DNA from 2 places in the Apibacter sp. HY039 genome. Region 1 is predicted to be linked to the other one. Evidence: riboswitches for the same ligand, from Rfam matches in the RefSeq annotation. Region 1 holds a riboswitch; the other holds the start of a gene.

The links. A riboswitch is a leader RNA that binds a small molecule or an ion and turns the genes downstream of it on or off. The one in region 1 is predicted to bind thiamine pyrophosphate.
Region 2: it holds a riboswitch for thiamine pyrophosphate, as region 1 does, so the genes downstream of both, pnuC (nicotinamide riboside transporter PnuC) here and EQ921_RS12195 (TonB-dependent receptor) in region 1, are expected to answer to the same signal.

Annotation. Positions count from the first base shown of each region.
Region 1 is NZ_SAYM01000006.1:148,979-159,359, forward strand. Features, by position in the region: gene EQ921_RS12140 (folylpolyglutamate synthase/dihydrofolate synthase family protein) at 1-736, shown strand, start outside; tRNA gene EQ921_RS12145 (tRNA-Val) at 835-909, shown strand; tRNA gene EQ921_RS12150 (tRNA-Gln) at 953-1,023, shown strand; gene rpsT (30S ribosomal protein S20) at 1,116-1,370, shown strand; tRNA gene EQ921_RS12160 (tRNA-Glu) at 1,382-1,453, shown strand; gene EQ921_RS12165 (hypothetical protein) at 1,895-3,685, opposite strand; gene EQ921_RS12170 (hypothetical protein) at 4,122-4,553, shown strand; gene EQ921_RS12175 (aspartate-semialdehyde dehydrogenase) at 4,586-5,590, shown strand; gene EQ921_RS12180 (ABC transporter ATP-binding protein) at 5,698-7,455, shown strand; gene EQ921_RS12185 (DUF3276 family protein) at 7,575-7,958, shown strand; gene EQ921_RS12190 (C40 family peptidase) at 8,189-8,908, shown strand; TPP riboswitch at 8,920-9,013, shown strand; gene EQ921_RS12195 (TonB-dependent receptor) at 9,091-10,381, shown strand, end outside.
Region 2 is NZ_SAYM01000008.1:110,089-120,469, reverse strand. Features, by position in the region: gene EQ921_RS13545 (NAD-dependent epimerase/dehydratase family protein) at 1-293, shown strand, start outside; gene EQ921_RS13540 (DUF4359 domain-containing protein) at 338-754, shown strand; gene EQ921_RS13535 (GlsB/YeaQ/YmgE family stress response membrane protein) at 756-1,004, opposite strand; gene pnuC (nicotinamide riboside transporter PnuC) at 1,042-1,659, opposite strand; TPP riboswitch at 1,708-1,833, opposite strand; gene EQ921_RS13525 (tyrosine-protein phosphatase) at 1,999-2,997, shown strand; gene EQ921_RS13520 (hypothetical protein) at 3,064-3,474, shown strand; gene EQ921_RS13515 (heavy metal translocating P-type ATPase) at 3,524-5,491, opposite strand; gene EQ921_RS13510 (hotdog fold thioesterase) at 5,666-6,100, shown strand; gene EQ921_RS13505 (chorismate-binding protein) at 6,100-7,113, shown strand; gene EQ921_RS13500 (DUF2867 domain-containing protein) at 7,422-7,934, opposite strand; gene EQ921_RS13495 (TetR/AcrR family transcriptional regulator) at 7,944-8,468, opposite strand; gene EQ921_RS13490 (hydroxylase) at 8,646-9,707, opposite strand; gene EQ921_RS13485 (DUF763 domain-containing protein) at 9,923-10,381, opposite strand, start outside.

The DNA of each region.
Region 1 (10,381 bases):
TGCTATTACCAACATATCTATGGATCATACCGATTTATTGGGGAATACACTTGAAAAAATCGCTTGGGAGAAGGCAGGCATAATTAAACCTAAAATTCCTGTTATAATAGGTGAAACTAAGACTGACATAAAACAATTGCTTTTTCAAATTGCGGAAGAACGAGGTTCCGATTATTATGATGCTAATTTGATTAAAGAATCTTATGCTTCTGATTTAAAAGGCAATTATCAGGAACAAAACAAAAAAACAGTTTTGGGGATAGTCTACGCCCTTCGGAAAAAGGGATATACGATATCAGAAGAAAATATTAGAAATGGATTTATAAATGTTAATGCTAATATGAGTTTCAGAGGAAGATGGGAATTACTACAGGATAAGAACCCGATGATTGTTTGTGATACGGCTCATAATGAAGATGGTTTTCGGCACCTGGCAAAACAATTTAAACAACTTACTTATCAACATCTGAGAATAGTGATCGGATTTGTTCAGGGTAAAGATCTTGATTCGATTTTTCCGTTATTACCAAAAGATGCTTATTACTATTTTGTCAAACCATCATTAGAAAGAGGTCTTTCACCAGATGACTATGAAGAAAAAATAAAAAAATATTTTGAAAATTACAAAAAATTCAGCTCAGTATCTGAAGGGCTAAAAGTCGCTGTTAAAGAATCTTACAAAGACGATATAATCTTTGTAGGGGGAAGCAATTTTGTAGTCTCCGAAATTTTTTAAAAAATTATTTGCAAGATTAAAAAATGTACGTATATTTGCAATCCAATTACGAAACAAAGTAACAACATAAGTTCTTAAACATCTTTGTTTTTTAAATTGGGCGATTAGCTCAGCTGGTTCAGAGCACCTGCCTTACAAGCAGGGGGTCGCAGGTTCGAACCCTGCATCGCCCACAACAAACACAAGCCTTTTTATTAAAGGTTTTTTTGTTGGTACAGACCCATGGTGTAACGGTAGCACACCGGTTTTTGGTACCGTTTGTCGGGGTTCGAATCCCTGTGGGTCTACTAAGTAAGTAATAAATGAAAAATTATTTGCTGGTTCAAAAAAATGTATTACATTTGCACCCGCAAATAAAATAAGAAAGAGAATTAATAATATGGCAAATCATAAGTCAGCATTAAAAAGAGTAAGACAGAATCACGTAAAAAGATTACGTAACAAGTATTATCATAAATCTGCTCGAACTGCTATTAAGGAGTTGAGAACTGAAACTGATAAATCTGTTGCTAGCGAAAAATTACCCGCTGTTTTTTCTCAGATTGATAAGTTAGCTAAAAGAAATATTATTCATAAGAATAAAGCTTCTAACTTAAAATCAAAACTAAGTAAGCACGTAAACGCATTAGCGTAACAAGATATCGAGGCCCGTTCGTATATCGGTTAGTACTCCAGATTTTCATTCTGGCAAGAGGGGTTCGACTCCCCTACGGGCTACTAAAGCATTAAACTTTTGTTTAATGCTTTTTTTATTTTTATAATTTCAGAAAAGAAAATTACGCTTTATTTTAAACCTTCTGTTTCTCTTGTTTTCTCCCTTATTTTATTTGTAAAATAGATTCTATAAACACTCAGACATCTGATTATAGCTTGTTAAAACATTATTGATTATAAACAAAGAGATCGTCCGTTATTTCGTTTTAAAATATTATATGGTTTACTTGCTTTTATAGCCTGCAAATATTTTTCTTAATACTTCTATCATTAGATTATATATAATACACTCTCTATTTACCTTAAAAAATGCACTAATTATATAGTTTGCATACCTACTACATTATTCCTATATACCCATCTTATAATAAACCCATAAGCCTACAAAAAAAAGAGCTTCCGAATAATTCGGAAGCTCTCTCATTAGATAGATATTCAAATATATTAATTGTGCAAATTTATTCCATTAAGAGATGCCATTTCAATAGCCCAAGCAAATGCATTTGCAGTGAAAATAGAGTTGCTAATGATATTAACTGCTCCACCTACACTAGAATTACCATACCCAGATTTGGTTACTGGTATATAGTCTGGTGATAAACTTGTCCAAAATGGATATGATGTTGCTGAAGTACTGTTAGATGATGATAAAGATGAATTAAATCCTCCGTCACCTGCAAAAATAAAGTTATATTTTTTAGATCTAAAAGAAGTTACAACTCCAGTATTATCCATAGAGTAAATAACAAAATCAGAATCTAATCCTGTAACACCCTGTGTTGAAGAAGCATCTTCTCCCCAAGATTGTCCTCTAAGATCTCCAAAAGGGCCGTTTAATACAGGATCTTCTACTTCTCTGTATTTATATACTGAACCCGCTGAACCACTATATCCTGCACTTACAGATTCGCCAAAGATTCCTCTTAGAAAATTTTGGGTATCTGTTAAACCTTCCATATAACACAACACAACACCTCCTTTTTCCAAATAGCTTTTAATCACTTCTCCCGCGGCTCTACCTACTGTATATGGATAACCGAAAACAACTATATCTGGAGGATTCGTTCCCAGTAAATCAGTAGTCAATTGAGCTGCACTTGGTGAGGAGGCTGATGCTCCTCCACTCACAATTGAAGTCCATCCTTGAAATTTAATTACACTGTTGTCAAGCATTCCAAAATTACGCTGTGAATTAATCATTAATCCTAGCTGAGCAGAACCTGATACATTATAAGCATTTACACCTGTTCCATATAATTTAAGTTTAGGAAATCCTACTACTACTTTTACTGAGCAGGTAGTTGTAGATGAAGAGCTATTTGAGGTTATAGTCATCAATTTGGGATCAAAGCTTATAGGTGCTCCAGAACCGTACAAGGTAACTTTCTGGTATACCCATCCAGTAGCTTGACCAGCACTATCTAATTTTAAATCTCCAGAATCGAAACTTATTCCATCTACCTCATTGGTACGGATACGCAGTGGAGCTCCATTAACGGAAGCATCAAAACGAATAGTAACTTCTATATAATTAGTATTATCCAACTGTTTATCTTTTTGATAGGTACCTTTTACAACAGCTGTACCGCAATCCATTCTAAATTCAGGTTTAACAGAAGAGTCCTGAACTTTAACATTAAAGGTACAAGCAGGAGTACTAGCTACACCATTTAATTTTAAACTAAACAAATCTCCTGTACCGCCATCAGCAGTGAAATTTTCCGGGGTACCATATCCCGGTATTTCTATCGTATATTTCCCTGTTGAAAGAAAATCTCCTGACTTAGTAAAAAAATACTTATTATCAGGCGTAGAAGATGCACTTATAGTATATGAGCCTGCTTTGGTTACGTTTACAGTAACTAAAAGTTTGTTATCAGAGGTCAAAGCTACATTATTTAAATAAGTACCGTTAACAGAAACCGAACTACAATCTAATGTAAAAACAGCTTTACCTGCTTTTCCACATATACTGCTCCAAACTGACTCTATTAGATTCCAATAGTTAAAACAATCCTCAGTAGTATTGTAAACCATTAAGCCATTTTGAGCATTTTCGACACTTATTGCATCTCGCTGAGCTTCTGTAATTCTCGGAATTAATATTCCTTTGTCATTGTTTGGAGAAACAATGTCTAACATTGATTTTTGATCAGGAGTATCATTGCCAATACCAACCTGAGCAGGTGCCAAATGAGCAAACATAATTGAGCACAATAAAATAAATTTTTTCATAGTTTAAGTAAATATATTTAATGATCTTTTTTCTTTGTTTTTTTAAAACGTTAAGCTAGTTTATGAATTTCCAAATATCTTCTTTTTGTAGATAACAAGAACTGAATATTGATACACATATATACACAGTGAGAATTATAATGATCTTAAAGGCTACACAATTCTACTCATCTAAATAAAAGATTAGTTAAAATTAATCTTCAATTAACGAAAATCACCTTTGTCTAAAACTTTATTTATAAAAAAATAAGTTTCATAATCTTATATGAAATCTGATTTTTTTATAGCCAATCAGCTCAACTTAAAATTAATTACACAGTATATTTTAGATCAGGTGTAAAAAGATACATTTATATTGCAAGAAAAAATATAAAAGTTAACTATATATTGTAAAGGTTTACTATTTTTGTTAGCGCAAAGTAAAATAAACCTTTTTATGTATTTAATTTTAAAGAATATTCACCATTATACAGGTATGGCTGTATTAATATTTGTCTTATTATTAACTGTAGTTTCTTTTATCTATTTTCTTCAGAAACGTACACTTTCAGTTCAGGTAAGAAAAATTTCCTTAATCACTTTAATTCTTACTCATATACAGGTATTGATTGGTATCGCTTTACTGATTACATATTTTAGTATGTCTCAAATAAGCTTTAAAGAAATTATGCCGAATGCAGTAATGAGAAGAAATTATGTGGAACATCCTACCAGTATGGTTATAGTAGCCATACTGATTACTATTTTTAACAGTAAACTAAAAAAAGTTCAGAACATTAAAGTTTGGATGCTTATAGTTATGGCTTTATCTTTAGCACTAGTCATAAGTATGATACCCAGGGTTTTCTGGAGTACTTTACTACCTTAATTTTAACTCAAATCTATAAAAATAATAAATTAATGAAAATCGCAATTGTTGGAGTAAGTGGTGCCGTAGGGCAAGAACTTCTCAAAGTATTAGACCAAAGAAATTTTCCTTTATCAGAATTAGCACTTTTCGGTTCAAAAAGAAGTGCTGGTCAAGTGTATACTTTTAAAGGTAAGGAGTACAAGGTCAAGGAACTTCAACATAACGATGACTTCAAAGATATTGATATAGCACTAGTTTCAGCTGGTGGAGGAACCTCAATCGAATATGCAGAAACTATTACTAAGCATGGAGCTATTATGATTGATAATTCTTCAGCTTTTCGCATGGATAATGATGTTCCGTTAGTAGTGCCGGAAGTAAATGCAGAGGATGCGTTAAATGCTCCGAGAAACATTATAGCTAACCCTAATTGTACCACCATACAAATGGTAGTTTCTCTGAAACCTATTGAACAACTTTCTCATATCAAGAAAGTACATGTTTCTACTTATCAATCTGCTTCCGGAGCAGGTGCAGCAGCTATGGACGAATTAATTCAACAATTGAAAGATGCCGCAGAAAATAAAGAGATAATCTCTGAAAAATTTGCTTATCAGTTAGCGTTAAATCTAATTCCTCAGGTAGATGTTTTCACTGAAAACGGTTATACAAAAGAAGAAATGAAAATGTTTAATGAAACCCGTAAAATTATGCATTCAGACATTGAAGTTTCAGCAACTTGTGTACGGGTTCCTGTATTAAGAGCACACTCAGAGAGCATATGGGTAGAAACTGAAGACGAACTTAGTGTAGACCAGGTTCGACAGGCATTTGAAAACTTTGACGGAGTAATTCTGGAAGATCAACCCAATGACAAGAAATATCCAATGCCTTTATTTTTGTCAGGTAAAGATGAAGTTTTTGTGGGAAGAATAAGAAAAGATTTAACGAATCCGAAGGGAATTACATTTTGGAATGTAAGTGACCAAATCAGAAAAGGTGCGGCACTAAATGCCGTTCAAATTGCTGAATATCTGGTTAAACAAGAAAAATAATACTCCTGACGGAAAATTAATAACCCTATAAAGTGTAACTGTACTTAGAAAAATATAGTTACACTTTATTTTTTACTACCAACTCTTTCTTTTGTACCTTTGCAAATATGAGTGCTTTAAAGACTTTAAATCCTTATTTTTATAAACATAAAAGATTACTCTTCTTAGGAATTGTTTTTATTACTCTTGCTAATTTCCTGACAATTTACCCTGTAAAATTTGTAGGCAAAGCCATTAATATAATTGCTGAAACCCTCAAAAACACAAAAATTGCTGATGAAAATGCATTGTACAAACAATTATTAATTTATGGTGGTATTATTGTATTAGCTCCTATTCTATCTGGAATCATGAAGTTTTATATGAGGCAAACTATCATTGTAACTTCACGAAAAATTGAATTTGAACTAAAAAACAATATTTATAAACATTATCAGATTTTGTCTTTCACTTTCCTGAAAAAATCAAAAGTAGGAGATTTAATGAACCGGATCAGTGAAGACGTGGTAAACGTACGGCAATATTTAGGTCCCGGAATTATGTACAGCATTAATTTGGTGATCATGCTGATCATTGTGTTATTTTATATGCTTCTATCAGATCCTATAATGACATTGTATGCTCTTCTACCTCTTCCTTTTCTTTCTTATTTTATTTACCGTCAAAGCACAATTATCAATAAAAAGACTAAAATCGTTCAGGAAAAACAGTCAAATCTTTCTTCATTTGTGCAGGATTCATTTTCGGGTATACGAGTTATTAAATCTTTCACTCAGGAAAATAATGTAATTTCAAAATATATTTCCCGCTCCAATGAATATAGAGAAAAATCATTATCGCTAGCATCAACAGAAGCATTTTTTTCTCCACTCATGCTTCTTATCATAGGATTAAGTAATCTCTTTATACTTTATATAGGTGGGCAACGTTATATTAGCGGCAAAATTGATGTAGGAACCATAACAGACTTTTTTCTTTACCTAAACATACTTATATGGCCATTTACAGCCTTAGGATGGGTTACCTCTATGACAAGGAGAGCTGAGGCGTCTATGGAACGAATCAATGAATTTTTAGATGTTAAAGAAGATATTATTAACAATAATTATAATATATACCCTATTACAGGAAACATAAAATTTGAAAATGTAAGCTATACATACCCTAACACAGGCATAAAAGCACTAAACTCTATATCATTCGAAATAAAAGCCGGAGAAACAGTTATTTTTATGGGTAAGACCGGCTCTGGTAAATCTACTATCACCTTATTATTAGAGCGTCTCATTGAACCAGACTCTGGTACTATATATATAGATCAAATACCTTTAAATAAACACAATCTTGAATTAATACGAGAAAAAACAGGATATGTGCCTCAGGAAAATTTTCTTTTTTCAGACACTATATATAATAATATAGCATACGGTATAGAAAATCCCACTTTAGAAAAAGTAGAAAAGTATGCCAGACAGGCAGAAATCGATTCCAATATTATTGAATTTAAAGATAAATATCAAACTGAAATCGGTGAAAGAGGAGTTACTTTATCCGGTGGTCAAAAACAACGTATTTCCATAGCCCGAGCTTTAATTAAAGATCCTACAATTTTCTTATTCGATGACAGCCTTTCTGCTGTAGATACAGAAACAGAGGAAAAAATATTATCTAATATTGAGAATGATATGGATGTTAAAACCACTATAATTATAACTCACCGGGTGTCTTCGGCTAAAAATGCAAACCGTATTATAATTCTGGAAAAAGGGAGAATTGCTGAAACAGGTTCTCATAGGGAATTAATGGATTTACAAGGCTTATATTCAGATTTATATAAAAAACAAATCACCGAGCAACAATCATAAAAAAACAATTGTGTGTATACGAGTATTTTTATACTTTTGTCCCGTTCAAATAAGCAAAAGATAAATAATTTATTTTTTTGATACCTATATCAAGTAAATAGAAACTAAAATTAAATATGATGAATGATTTAGAAAATGTAGAGAAGAAAGAAAATGAAATTTTCTCTAAAGTGTTAAGAGCTGGTAAAAGAACTTATTTTTTTGATGTAAGAGAAACTAAAGCTGGAGATTATTATTTAACAATTACTGAAAGTAAAAAAAATGTATCTGAAGAAGGATCTATGGGATTCAAAAAATTTAAAATCTATCTTTACAAAGAAGATTTTAAAAATTTTAAAGATATACTAGAAGAAACCACTTCATTCATCATAAAAGAAACAGGAGAAAAAGTTATTTCTGAAAGACATCGCGATGACTTTCATCTTCAGGCAGATGAAAACAAAACTACTCCTAACCCTGCCAATATTTCCAACTACACGAACGTAGATTTTGAAGACATTTAATAATTATCACAAATTATAATAAAAAAATAACAGGCCTGAATAAACTATATCAGGCCTGTTTTATCTTAAAGAAGATACTCCTATAACAATAAATATCACATAAAATTTATTAACTTTTATTTAACACTTATACGGAGTGTGTTAAATATATCTAAAAAAAGTTAAATTAGTCTTCTTATTGGTGTGTGTATTAGTACTTTTGGTCTGCTAAAAAAATATTTCATCCCAATATGAGGTCTGTATTCAAATTATTCACTGTTTTATTCATCGTATCAGCAACAACAACTTCTTGTGTTTCCAATTATGTTGTGAGCAACAATTCTTATAAATACCCTTCCACCAATGAATTTTTATTAGTTCATAATTTTGGTTCTAGAGCTAAAGGGCCTAATGTTGCTAAAGTAGATGAAAAAGCATTAATTTCAGACAATTCTCTGGTTAGTGACAATTCTCTAATAGAAAATATCAATATTTATGCCGAAAAGTCTTTTACTAAAGAAGCATATAATTTAATTACAGAAGCTAAAACTTATCTGGGTACTCCTTACCGTTATGGAGGAACAACCAGAAACGGTATTGACTGTTCTTCATTTGTTCAACATGTTTTCGATGCTTTCGATATCTCATTACCAAGAACATCGGCTATGCAATCGCAACAAGGAACATGGATAGCGAAAGAGGAGCTGAAAAAAGGAGATTTAATATTTTTTGCGCATACACCTAAAAGCAGAGTTTCTCACGTTGGAATTGTAGAAAGCGTTAGCCCAAGCGGTGAAATATTTTTCATTCATGCTTCATCTTCACAAGGAGTAACAATTTCATCTCTGGACATGGCTTACTGGAAAAAAAGATTCAGAGCAGGAAAAAGAGTGTTAAAAGAAATTGAGGAAAACCAAATTAATACTGAAGCACAACAAGACGATATAAGATTTGTTAAAGCTACTTTTTAATTAAGTATACAAAATATAAAAAGGGGTGCTGTTACTAACGGCTGAGATTATACCCTAAGAACCTGGGCAAGTAATGTTGCCAAGGGAAATCTTAGAATTAGATTGAGGTTTCAAAAAATTGAAGCCTTTATTTATTTAATCCTATATAAAACACCCCCTTTTTTATTATTAAAATTAATAATATGAAAAAAAGGGATTTTATTTTTATTAGCATTTTGACAGGCTGCTACGTGAACGCTCAGGTAAAAAAAGATTCAATACAGCTCGAAAATATTGTAGTTACTGCTAAAGCTCCTATAAGTAGAGAACGTATAGGTAAAAAACAACTTGAAAGCAAAAATTTAGGTCAGGACATTCCTTCTTTATTAAAAAACAATTTATCCGTAGTATCTTCTTCAGATGCAGGTAATAGTGTTGGATATACGGGAATGAGAATCAGAGGCAGTGATCAAACCCGCATTAATGTAACTTTAAATGGCGTACCTGTCAATGATGCTGAATCGCAAGGTCCTTTTTGGATTAATATGCCCGATTTAGCTTCTTCAGTTTCAAACCTGACAATACAACGAGGAGTAGGTACTTCAACTGAAGGAACCGGTTCATTTGGTGCCAGCATCAATGTAAAAACTCAATCACCCTCATCTACCGCATATTTCCAGACAGATCAGTCTATAGGTTCTTTCAAAACTCATAAGCATACTTTTGCAGCAGGAACGGGTAATCTATGGAATGACAAAATAAAAATTGACAGTAGAGTATCATTTATTAAATCTGACGGATATGTAGATCGAGCTTTTTCCGATTTATTTTCATATTATACTCATGGTGTTTATGAAAAAAATAACACAAAAATAGGTATCATGCTTTTCGGAGGAAAACAAAAGTCATATCAAGCATGGAATGGGGTCGATAAAATTCAAATGACCGAACGAAGGACTTTTAACAGCAGCGGGGCAATTTATGATGAAAACGGCAATATTAAGCGATATTACAACAACGAAACTGATAATTATAAACAAGAGCATTATCATTTATATTTTGAACAACAATTGAATATTTATTGGAAATTAAGTTCTACCTTATTTGTTACTAAGGGAGAAGGATATTATGAAGAATATAAGCAAAACTCAAAATTAATTAATTACAAAATTACCCCTATAGTTATCGGGAATGAAACGATAACTTCTTCTGACTTGATCAGAAGGCAGTGGTTAGATAATGTTTTTTACGGAACGACTAACCACCTCTCTGCTTCATTCGAAAAATGGAAAATTGAAATAGGTCTTGGGGCAAATATTTATGATGGAGATCATTTTGGTAATGTTATCTGGGCCGAATATTTTTCTAATAGTCAAAAAGATCATGAGTACTATAGAAACAAGGCCAAAAAGAAAGAAATTTCCGGATTTGTAAAATCTATTTATAAAATTACTAAATCTTTGGAATTATTTGGTGATATTCAATATCGAAACA
Region 2 (10,381 bases), on a different contig from region 1:
ATACTATAAAAATTGCAAACTTGGTTCTACCTCAACTCAATATTAGTAAGCCTATAAAAATATCTAAATGGATCCTTTATTTGTTAGGTTATAGCCTGGGTATTATTTCAAAAATAACAAAAAAGGCCCCGGCTATCACAGAGAAGGAAATTTCTATGTTTTACGGATTGGTACAGGATTTTGATATATCTAAAGCAAGAACTGAATTAAAGTTTTCCCCCACATCTCCTGAACTTACCTTAAAAAATGCTTTTGAATATATGTGGAGGTATAAATCTAAACTTCTTAATTAATGTTAATTTGAAAGTATTTATATTTGCCTAAATACTTTTGGCTTATGAAATTCAGATATATATTTTTAATCTTACTATTAGTTATCACTAGTGCTTTATATTTTACTAATCCTGATGAAGCCAGTTGTCGAGATTTTATTAAAAACAAAGTTATAACCATATTTGATGAAAAATTAAATCAGGAACTTGATAAGATAGAAGATCCTAATGTCAAATTGTTCGGAAAATTAAGTAAAAATTTCATTCCGGTTGTTCAGGATCGTCTTGTAGATGAAATAATTGATAAAAGATTTGAAAGAAAAAATTTCTTTTTATTTTCTACCTTAAGAGTTTTATATCAAAATCAATGGCAAACCGTTGGTTTTGGTATATTTAATAAAGTATACCTGTTTCCTCAAGTTGAAGATGAACTTCAAAAACTGGATTTTAAAGATGAAGCTTTAAAATATTTTAATAACTAAATTATCTTCTTTTAAATAAAGAAACAATACAAAGTAAACAAATAGCACCAACGGTAGAAGTTGTAAGAACTCCTATTTTACTACCGTGGCTCACCGATATATTTAATAAACTGAATATCCAACCTCCCAAGACACTTCCTATAACTCCTACCAATAAATTTATAAGACAGCCAAACCCCCTACCACGTATCAACACACCTGCTAAAAAGCCAGCCAGTATTCCGATAATTATTGACCAAATCCAATTCATATTTTACATTTATATTACACTACAAATATAATTTTTTTTAATCAGCTGTCCTTTTTTCAATGAGTTTTTTCCACTCAACATAACCAAAAACAGCAATAATGAATAAAAACAAAGTTAATGCAGAATATAATATTAATCCTTTGTGTATCAATAAAGGAATTGCAATTAGGTTACTTACATTTAAAAATATCCAGTTTTCAATTTTACGTTTAGCCAATAGCCACATACCGGACCAGGCAAATGCACTTACTAAGGAATCAAAAAAAGGAACATCTGAATTAGTAAAAAAAAGTAATAAGATATAAAGTATTGCCCATGCGCTAATAACTATGGCAAAGGCTTTTTTCCATTCTAAAGAAGATGAATATTCAACGGTTAGTCTTTGTCCCTTTTTTTCAGACCAAAGAACCCAACCATAAATACTCATAAAAAAATAATAGGTCTGCAAAAACATTTCAGCATACAAACCTGCGTGAAAAAATAAATACGCTGTAATAATAATACTGGTGATCCCGCACGGATAAAGCCAAACCTTATTTTTCTTAGCAAACAATACCTCAGCTACTCCGAAAGATACGCCTATACCTTCCCATATAGAAATTTGATGAATTTGTTCTTTTATACCAATTCCCCAATGGTTTATTAATTCTAACATATTTAATCTATATAGTTTACACTTTATCTAATAAAGGGAACGGAAACAAAATACAGTAGTATATTTTCCCTACGCCGGCATTATCCGTACAGGTTCTATGGGTATAATCTCAGCCATTTTTCAAGAAAAAAAGATTATTTTTATCTTGATGTTTAAGCACCCCCTTTATTATTTTATAAATTCAAAGATAATAATAATTTTACTTAAAAAACATTTCTTATTTTTATACATAATTTAAAAATAAATGTTTTTACTATCAATATGTTTAATAATATACAGTAACATGGCAAAAAGTTTGATAGTAAGTATGACTGATACTATAATTTAACTATTATGAATATGAAAGAAGAAAGCCTGAATAAAAATTATTTGAATTCCGAAATAATTGATATGCATACGAAAGCCTCTATTTTTAGAGATAAAAATACCAAGGCTGCATCTTTAATAATTGATGCACCTTGTGAGTGGGTATTGTATGCTGGAAACACACCGGAAAGCATAGATATGGAAACCCCTATTGCACGAGGAAAAGATTTAGGGGTATATCCATTATATATAAATCCTTCCCAAAGAAGTTATTTTAAAATTGTGACTGAAATGGGTTCTGCTTTTCTTTCAGAAAATCTTTTACCAATGGAAGGAGGATTTAATTTTAGAGATTTAGGCGGATTAAAATCATGTGATGGTAAATATATTAAATGGGGATATTTCTTCAGATCTGATGATTTGTATAATCTTACGGAAGATGATTTAAACTATCTGTCTGGCATACCTATTACTACAGTTGTAGATTTCAGATGTGAAGAAGAATGTAATCTGTTACCGGACCGTATCCCTGAGTCTGTCAAAAATTATATCAATTTAATTATTGATCCGGGATCTTTACAGGCATTTGGACGAAGTAAACTTACTTCGGAACAAGATGTTATTGATGCCATGAAACATCTGTACCGCTTGTTTGTTACTGAACCGGAGTACATTGAAACTTACAGGAAATTTTTTGATTTAATACAACACGATGAAAATTTACCTTTACTTTTTCATTGTTCCGCAGGAAAAGACCGTACAGGTCTTGCCGCTGCTCTTCTTTTATCCGCACTGAATATTCCCCGGGAAACCATTTTAGAGGATTATATGGCTTCGAATGAGTATCTTGCAGGAAAATATCAATCCTTATTTGAAAAAAATCCAGCCAATAAATTTTTATATACTACCTTGCCGGAATATTTAGAATCGGCATTAGACGAAGTGGAAAAGAAATACGGGAGCGTTAAAACTTTTCTAATTGATGAAATGAAAGTAAATATCCATGAGTTACAACAAAAATATTTATTTTAAATTCCAGTATAAAGCATTCTTATTCAAGAATGCTTTATTTTTGTCACTTATTAATATTTCTTGACCATGAAATCAAAGTTGATACAAATATTACCTTGCTTTTTAATACTCTGCTTTCAATTTTTAATTAGTTGTAAGACTGACGATTCTCCCTTCATTACCCGTGAAGAAGAATCCGTTGAGTTAAACAAAAAATATGATAAAATTATTTCGATGACTGAAGTGGAATGCACTGATTCCAGTAGCTGGGGATTTACTGCAATTGGTATAAATTCCTGTGGAGAAACAAAAAAATATATTCCGTATCCGTTAGGTATTGATACCACTTCTTTCAAATCTTTGATTTCTCTCTATAATGCTGCTGAAATAAGATTTATAAAAAAATGGAATATTGCAGATTGTGACACATTATCTTCGGTAAAACAACCTACCGGAGTTGTTTGTACTGAAGGTAGAGCTCAATTAGTATATGAATAAAGTCCTGCTGTAATTTAAGCAGGACTTATTATATTCAATATACATGAATCTACCTTATTTTCATTCTTTGTAAACGCACGGCATTAAGTATTGCTAATAATGCCACACCTACATCAGCAAACACAGCTTCAAGCAAGTAAATATTACCAAATACACCTAAAATCATCACTATTATTTTTATTCCAAAAGCTAGAATTATATTCTGCCATACAATGCTTTTGGTTGCTTTTCCTATTTTTATTGCTAAAGGTATTTTAGACATTTTATCATCTTGAATGATAATATCAGCAACTTCTATGGTTGCATCACTTCCTAAACCTCCCATAGCTATTCCCACGTCGCTTAAAGCAATGACCGGAGCATCATTGAATCCGTCTCCCACAAAGGCTATTTTACCATTAGTATCCAGTTTAATCTGCTTCATCCTGTTTACCTTATCTTCCGGCAATAAATCACCATATGCCTGATCAATGCCTATTTCATGGGATACATTTTGAACTACTGAATCTTTATCTCCACTTAACATGATTGTTTTAATACCCATTGCATGCAATTCCTGTATATCATTCGCAACATTAGGCTTTAATTGATCTGCAATTTCAATATATCCTGCATATTTTTGATTAACAGCTATCAATACAACTGTGTTCACTATCTGTTTTAAATCCTGATCATATTTGATATTATATAGGTCCATTAATCTGAAATTACCTGCAAGTATTTCATAGGAATCAATTTCAGCCTTGATTCCTTTGCCGGGTATATCCTCCATAGATTTTATACGTGATATATCTGGCGATTGATTTATGTATTCATGAATTGCATTTGCAATAGGATGTGTACTTTGAGATTCCGCGATATTAACCCAGGTCAGTATTTGTTCCTCATTATATTCAGTATTTACAGATACTTTATGAACTGAAAAATTACCTTGTGTAACCGTTCCTGTTTTATCCAGAACTACTTGTTTTACATCTACCAAAGCATCTAAAAAATTAGATCCTTTAACCAAAATACCGTTTCTCGATGCTAACCCTACTCCTCCGAAATATCCTAAGGGTATGGATATAACCAAAGCACATGGACATGATATGACTAGAAAAATTAGTGATCTATAGAGCCAATCTTCATATTGATAGTTTGAAACAAAAAAATAAGGAAGTAGAAAAACCAGTAATGCCACAAAAAAAACAGCCGGTGTATATATTTTAGCAAACTTTCTTATAAATAATTCTGTTTTAGCTTTTTGTCCGGTTGCATTTTGCACTAAATCAAGAATTTTAGACAATTTACTATCTTCATAAGGTGTGGTAACTTTGACTAACGATGATGAATTCAGATTTATCATACCAGCTAAAACACTATCGCCTGTTTCTTTTGTCTGCGGGGCACTCTCCCCTGTAAGTGCCGAAGTATTAAACGAAGCCGAATCAGAAATTAATTCACCATCCAGCGCTGCCCTCTCTCCTGGTTTTAATTGCATAATTGCTCCTACTGCAACCTCCCTGGCTTTAATTTTTATTACAGTGTTATTTTCTATAACGGATGCTTCATCCGGCCTTTGATCCAACAAAGAGTTTATATTTTTTTTAGCTTTTGCAACCGCTAATCCCTGGAAATTTTCTCCAATAGAGTAAAAAAGCATAACTGCAACTGCTTCCGGATACTGTTTTATATAAAAAGCACCCACAGATGCTAAAAACATCAATGATAATTCATTGAAAAAATCGTAGTGCCTGAACTCCTGTAACATTTCTTTAAAGACAGGGTAACCTACTGGTAAATAAGCCAGAATATACCATAATAATCGAAGCCATGAGTGAAAAAAATCAACCTGTAAATAATCCATTAGTACCGCTGCCAATAAAAGAACAGCACTGATTATTGCAGGTAAAAATAATTTCATTGTACTAATATCTTTATCTATACCATGGTCATGGGAATGTCCTTCATGACTATGAGAAACTTGCTCTTTTATATCTGAACAGCATGAACAGCTATGTTTTTTAACAGCCATATCTATTAGTTTTTTTGTTTACTCTACAAAAATATTATGAGTATGTTGCAACTCAATTGCAAATTTAATTTTTAATAAAAATACGTAATAATCTTAAATACTGACTGATGAATAAATTCAAACTTGTAAACTTAAATATTTTTACATTTGTATTGAATTTACAAATACATAAAAATGAGTAACGAGGAAATAATTCAACATTTAAATAATTCTTCTAAAGATACTTTAATGGAAAACTTAGGGATTGTCTATACGGAATTTACAGGTGATACGCTGACTGCCGAACTTGAAGTTACTTCAAAAGTTCATCAGCCGATGGGCTTTTTACATGGAGGTGTATCCCTGGCAATAGCAGAAACTGTAGGCTCTGTGCTTTCATTAACGACTATTGATCCTCAAAAATATTATGTGTTTGGAACTCAGGTTAACGGATACCATTTGAAAGCGGTAAGAACCGGAAAAATCAAAGCAATAGCTAGTTTTATCAACAAAGGAAACTCTTCGCAGGTTATAGAAATCAATATTTACAATGAAAATGAAAGGGAAACTTTCAAAAATTGTTACGTAACTATGATCAATCGAATCGTTCCTATTAAAGATTTTGACTAATGATAATCAATGATGTAATTAAAGATCACATTTGTTCTGACACTCCTTTTGCTTTCATTAGATTCCCTCAGGAAAGTAAGTTTTATCTTATCATCCCGGATGAAAAAGGAGCAAATAAATATATTTTTCATTCTTTTGATTCATCAAAAAATTATGAATTCCGTTTCAGTTTTTTAACTCCGTTAAACTATTCAGAATTATCTGATCTTAACGAAATTCATTTATCCGAAAGTCTAATTGATAATTCAACAATATCAATAGATAATTATATTCAATTAATTGATAAAGCAATATCTATATTGAAATTGGGAAATATGGATAAAATAGTTTTATCCCGCGATAAATGGATTTCAAACAGCTCTATTTGTCCTCTTAAATCTTTCAGATATCTGGCAGATCAATATCCTAATTCTTTTATTCATTTAAGCTACTGGAACAAAAATGAAGTTTGGCTTGGGGCTACTCCGGAAACTTTAGGATCTTGGGAAAATTCTGTTTTTACTACCATGGCTTTAGCCGGTACATTACCCGACAATGAGAGTTCCGAATGGCAAACTAAAGAAAAGGATGAACAGCAGTATGTAACGGATTATATTTTAAAGCAACTTAAAAAATTATCTGTTAAACCTCTTAATATTCGTGGACCGGAATCTCTTCATCTGGGAATTGTTAAACATTTAGTAACTTATTTTTCTTTTCCTTTAGAGGATAAACAAAAAATAAAAGATATAATTTCCGGCCTGCATCCTACTCCTGCCGTGTGCGGACTTCCTACTAAGGAAAGCAAAGAATTTATTTTAAATGAAGAATCTTATTCTCGTGATTTTTATTCCGGTTACATTGGCATTCAAACAGAAAGTTATGAAAAATATTATGTAAATTTAAGATGTTCTAAACTTTATAATAACGGAGCTTTACTTTTTGTGGGAGGCGGAATAACTGCTCAGAGTAATCCGGAAAAAGAATGGAAAGAAACCGAATTTAAAGCCAAATTTATCAGTGATAGTTTATAGTGAGCTTATATTCAGTAATCCAAACAAACTTAGTTTAAAACAAATTAATAAACATTTTTTTTGTTAAAACTTGACTTCTATTCATTGTTAGATCTTCCACTTTGAAAAATACCTTATATTTTGTAAACTTTGTTTTTCTCTAATATTTATTTTTAATTAGGCTGCTAAAGAGTATGATTAGCCAATGATACTTTACCATTAATTATATATTTTATTACTTTCAGAATAACTCTCACATTTTTTTACTCCGGAATTTTTTAAACGTAAATAATTAATATCTAAATTAGAATACCAGATAAGAAATATTTTTATTGAACTATGGATACTGCATTTTTTATCATACTTTTAACAATGATACAATGAAAAGGGTAAATAATATAAAAATATAACCGCCCCAAGAGATTATGAAAATTAACAAGTGTGGTAATTGTTAGTTTTTTTTTATCTCCCGTTTCAGATATGATTTTAGCAGAAAAATACATAACCAGATGCTTATCGTTCATACATAATAAAGTTTCATGTATAGATTTAGCGGGAATATTTATAAATCTATAATTTTCTCCTAAACGTATGCTTTTTGCCAGTTCAAGCTTATCATTTTCATTTCCGGGTTTAATACCCAAAGGTTTTACTAATATATCTCTTAATTTGAACATTTTTTTTATCCATTGAGGAGAATTAGTCCAAAAAGCTACCTGAATATCGTCGGGAGTTATATTTTTTTCGCTGAAAAATACGCACTGTAAAACTTCTGTATAGTCAGATGGAAGATATTGTGCTATCAAATCTTTTTCAGCTACTTTGCCTGTTTTGATTTTCATAGCTTAATGTTATATTTTATCATAGAATTTTTGTAATTGCTGTAGCTCTTCCTTTGTTATATCTGGAAATAACTGCTGAATACCTATAAGAGTTGCATATTCCAACATGGCTGCATGATCGGTATTTTCTTTTGATTCTCCTTTAATTTGTCTCAATTCTTTTAGAAATGATAATCTGGAACTGTCTACTTGCTGCAAATAAAATTTTACTATCGGATTTGAATAACTCCAACCTCGAATTACCTGCTCTTTTTTATGTGATGCATTTGCTACTAATTCTTTTAAATAATAATATTTATCTAAAAAATTATCTTTAGTATTTACTTTATTTATAAAAGATAAAGTATTTTCTTCTTTCCAGTATATCATTAAAGATTCTACGTAATTTTCTATATTTTTAAAATGGTGATAAAATGAACCTTTAGTGAGATTTAATCGTACACAAAGTTCCTCAATGGTTAATTTGTTAAACCCTTTTTCCTCTAAAACTTTTAACCCTTCTAGTAACCAATCTGTTTTATTTTTTTTCTTCATACATTTACATACCATTTAGTATGGTATGTAAATGTACAAAATATATATCTTAATTGTTATTTTTCATTAATTTTATATAATTTATTCTTGATAAATTATGTCTAAACTATTTAAAAAATTATTACTATCTATCGTTTATTATTGAATAATTTTACGCAATCTGAAGTAAAAAATAGTTTACAAAAGCAAACTATGCTGACTGGCAGTCAGAATATCCCTTAGTATTCTGTTGATTTCTGTAGTTGGATTAGAAGCTAAAATTCCGAGGTATGGATATAGTTGCAGAGCCGTTTCTCTTCCTTCTTTTACAATTTCTCTGCATATAATACTTATTTTACTAAGCAGCTCGTGCGATACATTTTCGGTTTTCTCTAATTCATTCCACGAGTCTTCAACATATTTATAAAATAACGCTCTTCTCTCCTGAAAGTTATGATTTGCATTTTTAAAAAATTGAGTTCTGAATTCTTTATGTAATGGTTCCTGAATAAAGTTGAAAATAGTTTCAACTAAATCAAAAAAATGTTTTTGCATTCCCAGATGATTAACAGCGAGAGTCAGCTCTGCAAAAGTTAAAAAGGGATATTTGTAAATTAAAAGATCGATGGAACGACATTCAGCTTTTATCAAAAAAGATCGTTCTTTTTTAACGAATAAATTTTCCACTGTATACGAATGACTGGCTGTAGCTATTAAACCTATAGTGTTCCAATCTTCAATAATTTTTACTTCTTCCGGAAAAAAAATAAAAGATTTGTAAATCGGTGTACCCTTATCGCAGGTAAGCATCTTTCCATTTTTTTTAATTTGACAATTGGCTGTAAAAACGTTTACGTGGGGTATTCCTGTTACATAACTCCATTTTCCGTTAATTAAATATCCGTCTTGACTTTCTTCAGCTACACCCCCTATTTTTCCACTGCCTCCGAAACAAACTTTAGGATCCTTAAATATATTTTCTGCCAGTTTACCGGATAAATATCCTACAAAAGCATTTGCACCGCTACACAAAGTCACTGTCCAGCCTAAACTTCCATCTAACTTTGCTATTATTTCCTGTAATTGCAGACCTTCTAACAAATTTAATTCTAAACCACCTAAATACTTAGGCACAAACAAATTAAACAAATTCTGAGAATAAATAATTTCTAATTGACTATCCGTCAATTTTCTTATTTTTTCAGCATTTACAGCTTCTTCTTTAAGTTTTCCCAGTACTTCTGCAGATAAAATTCCCATAATTTAGTATGTTTAAAATTCAACAATTAATAAAACAAAGGGAAACTATACAGTTAGATAAAATCCTTTATCAGCATTATCTGATAAGTGCACAAAAGAAATACTTTTGTTGGGTATAATCTCAGCCTGCAACTTTTAAGTTAAAGCACCCCATGGTTTCTATCAAAGTTAACATTTTTATTTAATACACAACTATAAAGGTATTCTAAGATTATTTAAAATAAACTCAGCTGATCCTTATCTATTTTTTTTGACTTTGGATTAAACCTTGTTTGGGTAATTATTTTTGAATTATCAGTATTCTTGACTGCATCTCCTAAAACTGTTTTCCCTCCATATTTCCATGAATCTTTTCTTTCTTTATGTATCCAATCTTTTAACTGATAATCTGGAATAAAGTTGTTTTCCATTTGCTGAGAAACCTTTGAAAGGTTTTTTAAAGCCTCCGATTTATCTTTTTCTCCTAAACGAGATTTGTGCAACGCTATATCGAATATTTCAATAGTTTCATCATAAATATTCGTTGGAACGGGAAAAGGATGACCGTCTTTACCTCCATGAGCAAAAGAAAAACGAGCAGGATCGGAAAATCTGGAAGGAGTACCATGAATAACTTCACTTACCAAAGTTAAAGACTGAAGTGTTCTGGGTCCTACGCCCTTCAAAAGTAAAAG